DNA from 2 places in the Nocardioides albertanoniae genome. Region 2 is predicted to be linked to the other one. Evidence: riboswitches for the same ligand, from Rfam matches in the RefSeq annotation. Region 2 holds a riboswitch; the other holds the start of a gene.
What was found. Region 2 has a riboswitch for cyclic di-AMP ahead of FB381_RS17810 (C40 family peptidase). Riboswitches for the same ligand answer to the same signal wherever they lie in the genome.
Positions count from the first base shown of each region.

Region 1: linked by a shared signal. The riboswitch ahead of FB381_RS15815 (C40 family peptidase) and the one ahead of FB381_RS17810 (C40 family peptidase) in region 2 are both predicted to bind cyclic di-AMP.

Region 1 is NZ_VFOV01000001.1:3,289,036-3,297,322, forward strand. Features, by position in the region: gene FB381_RS15800 (AMP-dependent synthetase/ligase) at 1-693, shown strand, start outside; gene FB381_RS15805 (M48 family metallopeptidase) at 806-2,050, opposite strand; gene FB381_RS15810 (gluzincin family metallopeptidase) at 2,047-3,249, opposite strand; gene FB381_RS15815 (C40 family peptidase) at 3,287-4,273, opposite strand; cyclic di-AMP (ydaO/yuaA leader) riboswitch at 4,289-4,489, opposite strand; gene FB381_RS15820 (hypothetical protein) at 4,598-4,888, opposite strand; gene FB381_RS15825 (NYN domain-containing protein) at 5,012-6,298, shown strand; gene FB381_RS15830 (APC family permease) at 6,382-8,287, shown strand, end outside.
Region 2 is NZ_VFOV01000001.1:3,708,153-3,716,439, forward strand. Features, by position in the region: gene FB381_RS17780 (M23 family metallopeptidase) at 1-490, opposite strand, end outside; gene ftsX (permease-like cell division protein FtsX) at 610-1,518, opposite strand; gene ftsE (cell division ATP-binding protein FtsE) at 1,595-2,284, opposite strand; gene FB381_RS17795 (hypothetical protein) at 2,472-3,089, shown strand; gene FB381_RS17800 (alpha/beta fold hydrolase) at 3,222-3,989, opposite strand; gene prfB (peptide chain release factor 2) at 4,085-5,203, opposite strand; gene FB381_RS17810 (C40 family peptidase) at 5,385-6,188, opposite strand; cyclic di-AMP (ydaO/yuaA leader) riboswitch at 6,191-6,356, opposite strand; gene FB381_RS17815 (response regulator transcription factor) at 6,573-7,253, opposite strand; gene ligD (non-homologous end-joining DNA ligase) at 7,268-8,185, opposite strand; gene ligD (non-homologous end-joining DNA ligase) at 8,185-8,287, opposite strand, start outside.

The DNA.
Region 1 (8,287 bases), 420 kb from region 2:
GTCACCGTCCTGGAGGGCTACGGGCTCACCGAGACGACCGCCGCGCTCACCGTCAACCTGCCCGAGGCGTTCAAGATCGGCACCGTCGGCCGGCCGCTGCCCGGCACGTCGGTGCGCGTCGCCGACGACGGCGAGCTGCTCTTCCGCGGCGGCCAGGTGCTCAAGGAGTACTGGCAGAACCCCAAGGCCACCAGCGAGGCCAAGACCGACGAGGGCTGGTTCCACTCCGGCGACCTCGGCGAGGTCGACGACGAGGGCTTCGTCAAGATCACCGGCCGCAAGAAGGAGATCCTGGTGACCGCCGGCGGCAAGAACGTCGCCCCGGCCGTGCTCGAGGACCGCCTGCGAGCCCACGTGCTCGTCGACCAGTGCATCGTGGTCGGCGACGGCCAGCCGTTCATCGGCGCCCTGGTCACCATCGACCCCGAGGCCCTGCCCACCTGGGCCGAGGCCAACGGCAAGTCGGCCAACATCGAAGACCTCGTCGACGACGAAGACCTGCGCGCAGCCATCCAGAGCGCCGTCGACGACGCCAACAAGGCCGTCTCGAAGGCCGAGTCGATCCGCAAGTTCGTGATCATGAGCGAGTCGTGGACCGAGGAGGGTGGCCAGCTCACCCCCAGCCTCAAGCTCAAGCGCAACGTCGTGATGCGCGAGTTCAGCCACGAGGTCGACGCGCTCTACGCAAAGTAGCTCTCGTCTGACGATGCCGAGTCGGCTCGTTCTGACCGAAAACCGCGCCGAGTCGGCTCGTTATAACGAGCCGACTCGGCGCGGTTCTGTGTCAGGACGAGCCGACTCGGCGTCAGTCGAGGATGCGATGAGCGATCGCGATGCGCTGCAGGCTGGTGGGGTGGGAGCCGAACCACCACTGCGACCAGGCCTGCGGTGACGGGTCGGAGAGGGAGCGTACGTCGAGATCGTGCTGCAGCCGCACGAACGACTCCAGGTCGCCGGTGGCCCGGAGCGCGTCGACGTCGGCGCGGGTCTCGACCTGACGACTCAGCCCGTTCTCGACCGGCATCGCCAGCACGCTCGCCAGCGCGAAGACGGCCAGGAGCATCGGGATGGCTTCGGGCGTGGCGTACTCGTCCTGACGGCGGTAGGAGAGCAGCAGCCCCAGCATACCGACCGCCGCGACGGCACCGGCTGCGCCGGTGACGGTGCCGACCAGCACGTCGTCGTGCTTGGCGTGGGCGAGCTCGTGGGCGACCACGGAGATCACCGCGCCGTGCGCGGCGGCGTCGCGCTGGGAGTCGACGAGGTTGTCGTAGAGGACGACCCGGCGGGTCGAGCCGAAGCCGGTGACGTAGGCGTTGAGCGAGGTGGTGCGCCGCGAGGCGTCGACCACCAGGACGTCGTCGAGGTCGACCCCTTCGCGATCGGCGATCGCCATCACCTCGGAGCGGAGCTCACCGCGAGGCAGCGGTTCGAAGTCGTTGAACAGCGGCTCGATGAGCACCGGGTAGACGAAGGAACCGACCACGACCAGGAGCGCGACCAGTCCCCCGGCGACGACCGGCCACCAGCGGCGGCCCAGGCGGATGCAGCCGAAGAGCGCGACCAGCGCGATCGAGGTGATCACGATGCCGACCGCCTGGTTCAGCAGCGAGTCGCCCACCCACGACCCCCACGACTGCCTCGAGAGCCCGTAGCGCAGGCGCAGGTGGTGGGAGACCACCGAGAACGGCAACGTGAGGACCCACCCGACGAGGGTGACCCCGGCGACCGCGAGCACCACGCGCAGCAGCCAGGGGCCACGGAGCCTGGCGACCAGACGTCGGCCGAGCGAGGTGAACCCGAGCACCCCGGCGACGACCAGCGAGACGACGAGCCCGGCACGGCTGACCCAGCGAGCGGTGCTGGAGAAGGCCAGCATCCGCTCCAGCTCGCGCGGCGCGAACACGTCGCGCTCGTCGGGCAGAACGAGGACTCCGCCAGGGTAGGGATGCCAGGGGATCAACCACCAGGCCAGCGCCACGAAGGCGACCGCCCCGACGATGAGGACCGCCCAGGACGCTCGCCTCGAACTCACCTGCGCCCCGGTCACCGTGCAGAGTCTGACAGATGGGTCCGCCAGCGGGCGGTCAGCTCGTCGACGCCGAACCCGAAGCTCGCCCGCAGCGCCCTCTCCAGCGGTACGCCACGCCCCGTCTGCTCGTAGAGATCGACCAGCGCCTCCTGCCCGCCAGCCTCGGCGAGCACCACGCAGGCCAGCCAGGCTGCCTCGTACTCGGCGCCGAAGTGCTCCGAGCGGGTGTTGAACTCGGCCTTGCCGGGCAGGTGCTTCGGGGGGCCGTCCTCACGCACCTGCGCGAGGATCTGGCCGGCGGTCTTGCTCAGCGGCAGCGTGGTGTCGCGCAGGGCGACGTAGTCGGCGTAGCCCTCGACCAACCACATCGGCCGGTGGGGGTTGGTGGGTGCGGCGGTGGCCGCATGCACGGCCTCGTGGGTGATCACCACCTGGGCGCCGGGCGAGTCGAGGTCGCCGATGACGTCCTGGTTGACCCATACGTGCAGGGGCGAGCCCGCTGTGCTGGACCCGTCGACGGTCGCCGTCACCGCGGCCACCGACGAGTAGGTGCTCGGTTGGGCCCCGAGAGCGCTGTCGAGCCCCGACGCGGGCACCTCGAGCACCAGGCGCGGTCGGTCCCAGCCGATCACTGTGCGCACCTGCTTCACCGCCGAGGCCGCCAGCTCGGCGTAGCGGTCGGCCTGCTCCGCGGAGGCCTGGACGACCACGAGCGTGGAGCCGGTGCGGCGCACCTCGACCGGGCCACTGAGCCACAGCGGCATCCGGGTGCCTTCATCGGCGGAGAAGCCGGTGATCTCCCCGTCGCCGTCGAAGCCGACCTTCAGCTCCTCGCTCAGGGTCGGGTCACCAGGGGCGCGCCACGACATGTCGACGTCGGCCGTCCACGAGCCGTCCTCGTCGACGTTTCCGGACTCGGCGACATACCTCGCGCTCAGGCCCTCGATGCCGATCGCGTCAGCGTTGCGGGTCGCCACCGCGGCCGCGCCCTTGCCCTCGGGCTTCGCCCCGTCGCGTACGCCGGCGACCAGCTCCTCCAGGGAGTCTCGGCCCGCCACGGTGTCGGCGCGCACCGTCGGCGCGGCGCTCGGGGTCGGGGCGACGTACTCGCCTCCCCCGGTCAGCCGCCAGCCGACGAACCCGGCGATCAGCATCACCAGCACGAGCGCGGTGCCGATCGCGACGGGACGGGATAGAAGATGGCCGACCGTTCGCATCTGCGAACGATCGGCCTCTTCGGGGTCTTGCGTCAACTCAGCCGGGGCGGACGGCGCCCGTGTAGGGCATCTCGTCGATCGGCGAGACCTTCACACCCGTGCTCGGGTTGGAGGCGTGCACGATCTGGCCGTTGCCGATGTACATGCCGACGTGGCTGATCGGGCTGTAGTAGAAGACCAGGTCGCCGGGGGCGAGCTGGTCGCGCGAGACCTGGGGCCCGCTGCTGTACTGCGCCGAGGAGGAGTGCGGCAGCGAGACGCCGGCCTGGCCCCATGCGCCCATGGTGAGACCGGAGCAGTCCCACGACTCGGTGCCGGTGGCGCCGTAGACGTAGGCGTCACCGACCTGGGCGAGCGCGTAGTCGACCGCAGCCTTGGCGCGGCCCGAGGGCGGCGGCAGGTTGCCCGGGATGCTGGTGTCCGAGGACTGGAACTCCTCGAGCTCGTCGGCCTCGAGCTCGTCGAGCTCGGACTGGGCCGCCTCGTACTTCTTGTCGATCTCGCTCTTCTTCTGCTCCATGGTCGTCTTGACCTTGGCCATCTCGGCCTCGCGCTCCTCGGTCGCCTCACGGCGCACCTGGAGGGCCTTGGCCTCGGTGTTGTAGCGAGCCAGCAGATCGGCCTGAAGCGTGTTGTAGGACGAGACGGTCGAGAGACCGGCGAGGAACTGCTGCGGGTCCTTGGAGGTGATCACCTGGCCGACGGCAGAGACGTCGGATCCCTCGAACTGGCGCAGCACCGAGTCGCGGAGCTCGGCCCGGATCTTGTCCAGGTCCTTGCTCTGACGCTTCTCGTCGGCGCTGAGGTCCTTGAGCTGGCCCTTGAGGTCCTGCAGACGCAGCTTGGCGTTGCTGTAGTCCTCGTTGGCAGCCTCGGCCTGCGTGTAGAGCTTGTCGACCTTCTTGCGAACGTCGTCGATGTCCGGGTCTGCCTGGGCGGGGGTCGCACCGGGGATGATCCCGGCGACTCCGATGGCGGCGATGCCGGCTGCTCCGGCAATGAGTCGCTTCCGGTCGCGTGTCACGAGCGGACGGTCTCCTTGTGTAGTCGTTGACGCCTACCGGGTGAGCTGACGGGTTCGGGCACGACCTGCCCTACCACCGCTCCCCGACCTGGATCGACCAGATCGCTCTTGCGGCGGATTCACCCCAGTGACCGCACCCGTTGTGGCGTGCGACCGGTGTGGTTCCCCGGCTCCCCGACCCGCCGAAGCAGGCCTGGGATTAAGCGCGACACCCGCGTGAGCCGGTTGACCCACTTCCACGAATGTCAGGTTCTCGCGAACACTAACCGACGCGATCCCCCAACTGCCAACCACCCACGCCCAAAAGTTGGGCTACAAGTCTGGTTACCCGAAGGCGAGGCCGTCGCCGTGCCCGGAGTCGGTCGCCGGGCCGATCGTCGAGTCGGGCGAGTCGGTCGCCGAACCGGGGTGGTCGTCGCAGACCGGGACCGCGCCAGTCGCCTCGACCATCCTCAGCGGCGGAACCAGCCCGCCACCCGCCAAGACGTCGAGCGCACGGCGCTCCTCGTCTTCGATGGTCAGCTCCGGGGGCGGGCCCAGGAGCACGGTGACCACGCAGTCGTGGCACGCCAGTCCCCGCACGAGGCAGGTGTCACAGTCGATTCTCGTCGTCATGTCTGTGACGGTCTCACCGACCACCGACAATTTTGCTTCCGCTCGTCCGCCTCCGGCGTGTCAGCACCATCGCACGGCGGTATTCAAGGCGGGGATCGCGCTCCGGGTCCCTACACTTGAGGCATGGAGGTCTCCGCGTACGCGACGCTCCCCGACGCCGTCCGGGGGCGCATCGTCGCGCTCGCTGCCGGCGTGCTCCCCGATGTCGTACGCCTCCCGCCCGCGCTCAAGCGGATCGCCGACTTCGCTCCCGCCCGCCGCGCCAAGGCCGGTGGCGCGATGATCGCCTCGGTGCTCGGGAGCGACGACGAGGTGCGCGCGTCGGTGGCCACCCAGCTGCGCTCGTCCTACCTCGCGCCCGCGAAGAGCGAGGAGACCGGGGAGAGCGGCACCGACATCGTGCTGCCCGAGGACCCGACCGAGGCGGCTGCCGTCGCCTGGCTGGTGCGTCCCGACGGTTGGGAGGTGGCGCTCAAGGAGGCGCTGGACCGCCTCGAGGCCGCCGCGGTGCCGGCCGTCGACGCCGAGGTCGCCCGGCTGCGCGGCAAGCTCGCAGCGGCCGAGGACGAGGTGCGCGAGGTGCGCGCCGACCGCAAGGCGCGCCTCGACGAGCTCAAGGCCGACAACACCACCCTGCGACGCAAGCTCGGCGAGGCCCGCGCGTCCGCGCGCGAGGCCGGCACGGGGCTCGAGGACGCCCTGGCCGAGGCCCGCGACGCGCTCGCCCGCGCCGAGGAGGAGATCGCCGCGCGCGATCGTCAGCTGCGCCATCAGCGCAGCCAGATCGACAAGCTCGAGCGCGAGGCGGCCGCCGAGCGGCGTACGTCCAAGGCCGAGCGTGACGACGTCTCGCTGCGCGCCCGCTTCCTGCTCGACACGCTGCTCGACGCCGCCGGTGGCCTGCGCCGCGAGCTGGCGCTGCCACCCGTGACGGGCACCCCGGGCGAACGCGTCGAGGCCGAGCTCGCCTCCGCCGATGCCGCGGCCGGGGCCGGAGTCACCAGCAGTGCTCACCTCGAGCAGTTCCTGGCGATGCCACGGGTGCGGCTGATCGTCGACGGCTACAACGTCTCCAAGGCGCTGTGGCCCGACTCGGCGCTCGACGCCCAGCGGCTGCGGCTGCTGCGCGGGGTCGCCCCGATCGTCGCCCGCACCGGCGCCGAGACGACGGTCGTCTTCGACGCCCACTCGGCCTCCGTACGCCCCACCGCGGTGCCCCCTCGCGGCGTCAAGGTGCTCTTCTCCCCCGAGGGCGTCATCGCCGACGACGTCATCCGCGACCTCGTCGACGCCGAGCCGTCGGGCCGCGTCATCCTGGTGGCCACCGACGACGCCGAGATCGTCAAGGACGTACGCCGCGCCGGCGCCCGCACGGTGCCGCTCTCCTCCCTCTCTCCCCTGCTGGGCTGATCCAGCCGGCTTCCTGCGCCGCACCGACCTGATTCGATAGGTTCTCCGGACGTTCGAGTCGTCGGGAGTGGGAGAACCAGCACGTGCGGCACACACTCAACGCGATCGCCAGGTTGCTCCTGTGCGCCGCGGGATTCGTGATGTCCATCTACGGCAGCGTCCAGCTCAACGCTCTCAAGTCGCCGAGCTTCGGTGACCTGCTCGGCGAGTCGAGCTTCTGGGTCGCGGCCGTCGGAGGCCTGATGACCGCGCTCGCGTTCGAGGCGATGCGGCGTGCTCAGGTTCCGGCACCCGCCACCCAGCCGGCCGCACCGACAGCGCCCGAGGAGACCGAGGAGACCGCGCCCGAGGAGACCGCCGTCCCTCCCGTCGCGAGCGTCCCCACCGAGCCCGAGAGGGACGAGCGACCGGCGGAGGACGGCGACAAGCTCAGCCTGGTCGAGGTCGTCGGTCTGGCCGCGGGTGGCGTCGTCGGCTCCGGCTGGCTGCTGGCGGTGCCCGGTCTCCACGAGAGCCTGGGCGGTGCCGCCTTCCTCGGCTGGGCCGCCGGCGGCGTACTCATGCTCACCATCGCGGTCGTGATGGTCGAGTTCGGGCTCATCTCGCAGCGCACGGGCGGGCTCCTGTTCCACCCGCACGACGCCTTCGGGCCCCTGGTGGTGATCATCCTCGCGGCGTCGCTGTGGATCTCGTACGCCATCAACCCCGCCGCTCAGGCCGCGGCCGCGGTCGACCGGCTGGCCGAGATCGTCCCGTCGCTGGCCGGCGAGGGCGGGCTCACCCGGATCGGCTCCGTGCTGGCGGTGGCGGTGACCACCGCGATCATCGCCTTCGTCCTGCTGCCCAGGCGGCTCGTCCTGCGGACGAACGCCGCCCTGACCCTGGTCAAGATCGCCATCCCGGTGGTCCTCGTGGCGTGCCTGGCGTTCGCGGCCCCCGCCCCGCTCTCCGACTCGGGACCGGCGCCCGGGCCGACGTCGACCGGCGTGCTGAGCGCACTGATCACCAGCGGCGTGATCTACGCCTACATCGGTTTCCAGGCGCCGTTGGACGTGACCGGCGAGATCCGCGGAGGCCGTCGCGACGTGGCCAGACGAGTGCGCTGGGCGGTGTACGGCACGGTCGTCGGCTCGTTCCTGCTCTACTCCGCGCTCCAGCTGGTCTACGCCGAGCACATGGCCGCCTCCGGCGCCGAGCACGGCACCTCGTACGCACTCCTGACCGACGAGGCCACGCTGCTCGGCGCGCCGCTGGACTGGCTGGTCCTGCTGGTCCGGATCGCCGCGATCATCGCCCCCATCGGCTCGGGCATCGTGTTCACCTATGCGCTGAGCCGCGAGGTCTACACGCTCAGCGCGGAGAGGTATGTCCCCAGCGGGCTGCACGAGCAGCGGGCGTCCCGTCTCCCCGGACGCACCACCGACTCCTTCTGGCTGATCCTGCTCGTCAACCTGGTGCTGGCGCTGGTCGTCCTGGTGGCGGTGGGCGGCGACTGGCAGACGTTGGCCGTGCTCAACACGATCCCGATCCTGATCCTCTACGCGGTCACCTGCGTCGTCCTGGCGGTGCGCTCCGAGCTGCTCGGCACCGGTCTCCAGCAGCTCCTCCCCGTCGCGGCGTACGCGGCCTTCATCGTCATCGCGCTGGTCGTGAACGAGTCCGCGTGGGACCGGGTGTGGAAGGGCGTCGCGGTGATCGGCTGGGGATCGCTCGTCCTGCTCGTGCTCCCCTGGCTCCACCATCTCCGGGTCCCCGGCCTGGGCTGGTACGACGCGAAGAACCACGGCGCGCGCCTGTTCTCCCGCGACCCGGCGAACCGTCCGTTCGTGGTGCTCGCGCTCTACCTGGTCGCGCTGACGCTGCTGAGCGCCGTGCGTCACCGGATCGACGACGACTCCGTCTGGAGCGTGTGGAGCCTGCGTGCCCTGGTGGTGATCGTCGCCTCGGGGGCGTTCATGCTCCTGGTGGGCGCCGGCCGCCGCTATCTGC
Region 2 (8,287 bases):
GGGTGGCGTCCTGGCCGGCGGCGGCCGCGTCGGCGTACGTCTGCTGGCGCATCAGGTCGTCTACCGAGCCGCCGGAGAGGAGCGTCGCGGCCTGGGAGAGCCGCGGGTCTCCCCCGGTGAACCGGGTCAGGATCTCGTCGCGCATCTCCTCGCGCTGAGCCTTCACCTCGGCCTCGCCCTCGGCGAGCTGCTCGCGTGCCTGCGCGAGCAGCGCCTTCTGCTCGCTCAGCTCGGCCTCCAGCCGGGTGTGGGCGGCCTGCACCTCACCGAGGCGGGTGTTGAGCTGCTCGAGCCGTGTGCGGGCCCCGTCGAGCTTCTTCTGAGCCGCGGCGTACGTCGCCGATGCCTCGCGCAGACCGGCGCTGGAGTGCTCGAGGTCCTCCTCGGCAGCCTTCTGGCTCTGCTGGACCTCTCGCTTCTCCTTCTCCAGGCGGTCCTTCTCGTCGGCGGAGGACGGCGGCGCGGGCGAGAGCAGCACGGCAGCCGCCACGACACAGCTCAGCGCAGCCGCGATCCGGCGCGCACGGGGACTGCTGAGACGAGGGCAGCGCACAGGGCATCTCCGGTCTGCTGGGGAAGAGAAGACGCCCAGACGCTAGGGGATCCGCGTCAGACCTTGATGTATTTCCTCGTGAGCAGGAGTGTCGGCACCAGGGTGAGCAGGATGCCCAGCACGGCGACGATCGCGAAGGAGCTGAAGAACTCCTCCCAGCCGACCCACTGGGTCACCGAGGTGGCGGAGAGCCGCTGCTCGACGCCGAAGTACATCACCGAGGCCAGCGCGACCCCGGACAGCGCGATGCCGACCAGCGCCACCACCAGCGACTCCAGGAGGAAGGGCAGCGCGATATAGAGCGTGGAGGCACCGACCAGGCGCATGATCCCGATCTCCCTGCGGCGGGCGAACGCCGCCAGCCGGATGGTGTTGGCGACCAGCAGCAGGGCGGCGATGACCAGCACGATCGCACCGACGAGCGCCGCACTCTGCAGCCCGTCGACAGCCGCGAGGATGGGCCCGGTGACCTCGTGGACGTCACCGACATGGTCGACTCCGTCGAGGCCCGCCACCGCCTCGATGATCTCGGCGGAATGGTGCGGGTCGGTCATCGTGACCCAGTAGGACTCCCACATGTCACTGGACTTCACCACCGGGTCGGGGCCACTGACGCCTTCGACATCGAGAGCCTGCAGCCGCTCGTAGGCCTGCTTCTGGCTCTCCTCCTCGACCTTGTCGACATACCTGTTGTCGTCGAGGGCGGCGGTGATGACTTCCTTCTGGCTGTCGTCGACGGCGCCGGCACAGTGCGGGTTGCGGTCGTTGGCGCCGTTGCACAGGTAGAGGGTGATCTGCAGCTCGTCGCCCCAGACCTCCTCGGTGAGCTGGGCCTGCTCGCGCAGCAGGAGCCCGACGCCGGCCAGAGTGAGCGAGACGAGCAGGGTCAGGGCCACCGCGACGTGCATCGACAGGTTGCGGCGGAGCCCCTGCTGGAGCTCGGTGAAAACGTAACGCAGCTGCATGGCGGGTCGAGGACCCTTTCTAGTCGTAGAGCCTGGTCGTGGGCGAGGTCAGGACGCGGGCGTCAGAACTGTTGCCTCAGAATTGGGCACCGTAGCCACCCTGGACCTGGTCGCGGACGACATGTCCGTGCTCGAGCTCGATGACGCGCTTACGCATCTGGTCGACCATGGTGACGTCGTGGGTCGCCATCACGATGGTGGTGCCGGACCGGTTGATGCGGTCGAGCAGACGCATGATGCCGACGGTGTTCGTGGGGTCGAGGTTTCCGGTCGGCTCGTCGGCGATGAGGATCATCGGCCGGTTGATGAAGGCCCGGGCGACGGCCACTCGCTGCTGCTCACCACCGGAGAGCTCGTCGGGCATCCGCTCGCCCTTGCCGTCGAGCCCGACCAGCTCGAGCGTCTCCGGCACGCGCTGCCGGATCTCACGGCTGGAGTGACCGGTGACCTGCATCGCGAACGCGACGTTCTCGGCGACGGTCTTGTTGGCGAGGAGACGGAAGTCCTGGAAGATCGTGCCGACCTGGCGACGCAGCCGCGGCACCTTCCAGCCGGCGAGCCGGTTGATCTCCTTGCCGGCGACGTAGACCCGACCGCTGGTCGGGCGCTGCTCGCGCAGCATCAGCTTGAGCGCCGTCGACTTTCCCGAGCCCGACTGGCCCACGAGGAAGACGAACTCCCCCTTCTGGATGTCGATCGACAGGCTGTTGAGGGCAGGTCGTGCCTGCCCTGGATAGGCCTTGCTGACCTTCTCGAAGCGGATCACCGGACCGAGGGTAGTGCAACCGTGGTCAACCACCGAGCCGGGACCGCCACCGGACCACCACCGGCCCTCCGCCGGCGCTCAGCAGGGCCTCCACCGGACCTGCAGACTCCCAGATCGACCCTCCCGACGCCCGTACGGACGGCTCGCGACTTCGGCGATGAGATACCTGCCCCTGTACTCTGACCAGGTGGGTTCTGTAGGCCGGATACTGATAGGTGCAGTCATCCTGACCGCGATCGCGGTCGGGATCGGCGTGCTCACCCTGAAAGACGACAAGCCGAAGACCACCGAGGTGAAGGGCGACCTCAGCACCGCTGACACCACCACCATGCACGTACGCCGTGGCGCGTTCTGCGACCGCGTCGCGAAGGCAGACGTGAGCGATGCCCTCGGCGGCGCCGCGTCCGAGAAGAAGGCCTACAACGACGGCGACCAGACCACCATCTCCGGCGACGTCAGTGACGTCGCCCAGGAGTACGGGTGCATCTGGACCGGCCCGAAGGACTCGGCCACCTCCGCCCGCGCCTGGGTCTTCGCACCGCCGGTCACCAAGGACTGGGCCACTCAGATGACCAAGAGCGTGCCGAAGGGCTGCAAGGCCGCGGCGAAGCCCGCCTATGGCAAGCCGTCGGTCGCTCTGACCTGCACCGACTCGAAGAAGCAGCCGAAGGCGATGTTCCGCGGCCTCTTCGGCGACGCCTGGCTCTCCTGCGAGCTCACAGGCAAGGCCGGCGAGTCGGCCGCGAGCCTTCAGAAGCGCGCGTCCCGCTGGTGCCTGGTCACTGCCGACGCGGCCTCGGCCTGAGACGACGCCCCGAATGCGGGCCCGCCACGGCGAGCCGTTTGCACTTCCTTAAAGTCTAGTGCTTTAATCGACTTAGTCGCTCGGGTCGGGTAGGCACCTCACCGGGCGACGCGCGACGCCGCGGACACTGAGTCAGAGCAGTTCCTGTCGGCGAGCGGGTGGGGTCCTTAGGGATGGGGATCCCACCCGCGACGCGATCCACGACAAGACGGTCTCGGCGAACTCGGCGGGCTGGTTGCGGTGCACGAAGTGACCGACGTCGAAGCAGACCAGGTCGGAGATCGGGATCCGCCGGGCGACGTCCTCGAGCTCGGCCCGAGGGATATGGCTGTTGCCGCCGCCCGCGACCACCAGGGTCGGCATCGGCAGCACGCTGAGCTGCTCCCACATCCACTCGTCGCGGATCGTGGCCTCGACCATCAGCGCCGCGACGCACTCCCAGTCGTGGGCGACCGGCTTGCCCAGACGCCCGGGCCGCTTGCGATCACGCTCGGACGACGGCGGCGCACCGTCCTCGATGACCAGGCCGGCGACCAGATCGGGCCGGTGCATGGCCACCAGCAGCGCGACGACGCTCCCGGCGGAGTGGCCGACGAGGACCGCACCGGAGATGCCGAGCTCGTCCATCGCGACGATGATGTCGTCGGCGATGAGCCGGAGGGAGTATTCCGAGGCCCAGTCCGTCTCGCCGTGGCCGCGCAGGTCGAAGGCGTAGGTGCGGTGAGCCGCGGCAAGTCTGGGTATGACGCTCCGCCACCGCTTCGCGGTGCCCCCGAGCTCGTGCAGCAGGACCATCGGGACTCCGTGCTCAGGGCCGTGCACGTCATAGACGTACGTCGCCCCTCGGCCCGGCAGCGGCAGCCTGGTGCGCGTGGGCACCGGCATCAGTTCAATCGTCACGTTCAGCAGTGTGAGCCCGCGCGGGCGCGGCTCAAAGCACCGCCACCACCCAATCTCGAAACAGTCTCACTTCAAGATCCGGGCGACGGCGTAGGTCAGTTCTGCTCGGCCTTCTCCGCGCCCCGGCGCCAGCGGATGCCGGCCTCCAAGAACCCGTCGATGTCGCCGTCGAAGACCGCCTGCGGGTTGCCGACCTCATGGGTCGTACGCAGGTCCTTGACGATCTGGTAGGGGTTGAGCACGTAGTTGCGCATCTGGTCGCCCCAGGATGCGGCGACGTCGCCCTTGAGCTCCTTGAGCTGCGCCTCCTCCTCGGCCTTCTTCAGCGCGAGCAGCTTGGCCTTGAGCACGATCATCGCGGCGGCCTTGTTCTGCAGCTGCGACTTCTCGTTCTGGCAGGACACGACCGTGCCGGTCGGGATGTGGGTCAGGCGCACCGCCGAGTCGGTGGTGTTGACCGACTGGCCACCGGGGCCCGAGGAGCGGTAGACGTCGACCTTGATGTCGTTCTCGTCGAGGTCGATCTCGTCGGTCTGCTCCAGCACGGGCACGACCTCGACGGCGGCGAAGGAGGTCTGGCGGCGGCCCTGGTTGTCGAAGGGGCTGATCCGCACCAGGCGGTGGGTGCCGGCCTCGACGGACAGGGTGCCGTAGGCGTATGGAGCGTGGACCGCGAAGGTGGCGGACTTCAGTCCGGCCTCCTCGGCGTAGGAGGTGTCGAAGACCTCGACCGGGTACTTGTTGCGCTCGGCCCAGCGGACGTACATCCGCATCAGCATCTCGGCGAAGTCGGCGGCGTCGACGCCACCGGCGCCGGAGCGGATCGTGACCAGAGCCTCGCGGGCGTCGTACTCCCCCGAGAGCAGCGTGCGGATCTCCAGGCTCTCGACGGCCTTCTTGATCCGGCCGAGCTCGGCCTCGGACTCGGCCAGCGTGTCGGCGTCGCCCTCCTCCTGCGCCATCTCGACCATCAGCTCGAGGTCGCCGATGCGGGTGTCGAGCTCGGTGAACTTGTTGAGCTCACCCTGCAGCAGGGAGAGGCGGCCGGTGACGCGGGTGGCGTTGTCCTGGTCGTCCCAGAGGTCGGGCGCGGCGACCTGGTCGCCGAGGTCGGCGATCTCCTTGCGCATCGCGTCCAGGTCCAGCACCTGGCCGATGGTCTGCATCGTTGCCTGGAGCTGCTTGATCTCGGTGTCGAATTCGGGGCCTGCCACGACTGCAAGGCTACCCGTCCCGTGGTGCCGCACCCGATTCGCGGTGACAACGGCGCTCCCGGACTGCACTCGCGGACTGCACTCCCGGAAATGCGCTCGACCTCCGGCTCAGAGCCGGAGGTCGAGCACCAGGGGGATTTTCAGTTGGAACCCACGAACGGATCCAGAGGGGTCAGGCCGATCAGGCGGCCTGGTGGACCGAGCCGGCGAACCAGCCGTCCCACGCAGGCTCTTCGCGAACCTGGGCGCCCGGCTTCGGGGCGTGCAGCATGATCGCTTGGCCGTTCTCCCAGCGCAGGAAGATGCCGACGTGGTAGACGGGGTCACCGAAGAAGATCAGGTCGCCGCGCTTGACCTGGTCGTTCGGGATGGTCGGCAGCGAACCTGCCTGCGCCCCCGAGACCCGCGGCAGCTCGATGCCGGCGGCACCGTAGGCGTACTGCGTCAGACCCGAGCAGTCGAACGAGTCCGGACCGGTGGCGCCCCAGACGTAGGGGTCACCGATCTGCTCCGAGGCGACGCTGATGGCCTTCTCGATCTTGCCGGACTGGCTCTCGGCGTACGCCTTGGCCGCGGCCTCTTCCTTCTTCTTCTCCTCCGCGGCCTTCTTGGCCGCGATGGCTGCCTGGCGCTTGGCCTCGGCGGCCTTGCGGGCCGCCTCCGCCTTGCGCTGCTGCTCGTCGACCGCGCGGTCGAGCTGCTTGATGTCGGTCACCATCGCAGCCGGGGTGGCGGTGGGCTCCATGACCGGAGCCTCGACGACGGTGGCCGACGCGACGGTCGACTCATGGGTGACCGGGGCGGCGTTGGCCGCGGGCACCGCTACGAGGGCGCCAGCGGCGATCCCGCTGGCCAGGGTGACCCGGCCGGCGAGCTTGCCGTGGCCGTTGAGGGACCCTGCGATCGTCCGGGCGATCGAGACGTTGGGCGTCCGGAACGGACGTGGTGCGCCCCGATGGGCAGGACGAGATACGGACTTGGACATGCGTGAGTTCCTTCCCACGCCTACGAGGTGAGCTGTCGGGTTCGGGCTGAAAGGTGCCCGGTCATCCGTGGATGACTTCACCCCAAGCGACTGTCCGAGTTAGCCGCGTAATACTTGGGTCCCCCGCTCCTGTCCCATCGTGCTGCTGGGTGTGAGGGTAAGAGTTGAGTAGTTGGGGCCGGCGTCCGGAGGGACAGGATTGGGCGTGTGCCGGAGCCGGTCGTGCGTCGTGCACGGCTCATCAAAGGTGACACGCCGCCAAAGCCGGATCCAATCGCCAGAGGCAGATTCCGTACGCAGAGCCCGTTCTCACGCCTGATTTCGCCCTCTCAGGTGAGCCATCTCACGCGTTGGACACCTGTTCTGACGCCTTTTCGGCTGCGGCTACTCCGCCGCCTCGAGCCTGAAACCGACGCCGCGGACCGCGACGACCTTCTCCAGCACACCGGCTGCCTCGAGCTTCTGACGCAGGCGTCCGACGGTGACGTCGAGGGTCTTGGTCGAGCCGTACCAGTTCTCGTCCCACACCTCGGCCATCAGCCGGTCGCGGGAGACCACCTTGTCGCGGGAGGCGGCCAGGACGGCCAGGAGCGCGAACTCCTTGCCGGTCAGGGCGACCTCGCGGTCACCGGCGTAGACCCGGTGGGCGGCCACGTCGATGCGCAGGGCATCGTCGTCGTCACCGGGCTCGACCGGGCCCGAGCGGCGCAGCAGCGCACGGACCCGCGCCTGCAGCACGGCCAGCGCGAACGGCTTGGCCAGGTAGTCGTCGGCCCCGGCGTCGAGCCCGACGACCAGGTCGATCTCGGCGTCGCGGGCGGTGAGGATCATGATGCCGCCCTCGTAGCCGTTGTCGCGCACGGCCTTGCAGACCTCCAGCCCGTCCATGTCGGGAAGGCCGAGGTCGAGCAGCACGAGCTCGGCCTCGTAGGGCGGCGCCAGCAGCTCCAACGCCTTCTTGCCGGAGTCGACCCAGGTGACGTCATAGCCCTCACGCTGCAGCGTGCGCACCAGCGGAGCGGCGATGTCCTCTTGGTCTTCTACGACGAGCACGGAGTTAGACATGAGGAGAACAATAGTTAGGGGCCTGTAGGACTTGTGAAGGGATCCCCTGAAACTGATACCCGCGTGATCACATCGTTAGGTCCCAGTTGCTCGATTCCCAGGGGATCTTCGGCTCCGCTCTCGACCTCCTGCCAGGTGATCGGTGCCGCGACCTTCGGGATCTCCTTGCCTCGCAGCGAGTAGGGGCAGATCGTCGTCTTGGAGCCAGAATTCTGTGACCAGTCGAGAAATACCTTCCCTGACCTGCGGCTTTTCGTCATCGTCGCGGTCACCTTGGTCGGGTTGGCCTTCTGCAGCTCCTCGGCGATCTCCTTGGCCAGCGCCGTGGCGACCTCAGGCTCGACGGGCTCCGGCAGAGCGGCGTAGAGGTGCAAGCCCTTGCTCCCGCTGAGCACCGGCGTCGCGGCGAGGCCACGCTCGCCGAGGGCGTCGCGCACCAGCAGCGCGACCTGGCAGCACTCCTGGAGGCCGGCCGGTTCGCCGGGATCGAGGTCGATCACGATCCGGTCGGCACCTGCCGGGGTGCCGTCGCCGTCGACCGTCCACTGGTGGACGTGCAGCTCCAGCGCGGAGAGGTTGGCGGCCCAGGTGAGCGCCGCGAGACTGTCGAGGATCGGGAAGGTGAGCGTGCCTTCTTGGTGGTCTGCCGTACGTGACCCGGTGGTCGGGACGGTGACGGTGCGGACCCAGCTCGGGGTGCCCGCGGGTGCGTTCTTCTCGAAGAACGACATGTCGCCGATGCCGTGCGGCCAGCGGATCCTCGTCACGGCGCGGTCCTGGAGCTGCGGGAGGAGCACCGGCGCGACCTGGGCGTAGTAGTTGAGCACCTCGCCCTTGGTCATGCCGGTGCGCGGGTAGAGGACCTTGCTGAGGTTGGTCAGGGTCAGGACCCTGCCGTCGACCTCGACGCGTACCTCTTCTCGTTCGACCATCACAGATCCTTCGGCTCGATGTCGTCGCGGATGCCGATGAAGCTCGGCTGCCGCAGCCGGCCCTTGTACGTCGCGGCGGCGACGGCGCTGCCATGGGTCTCG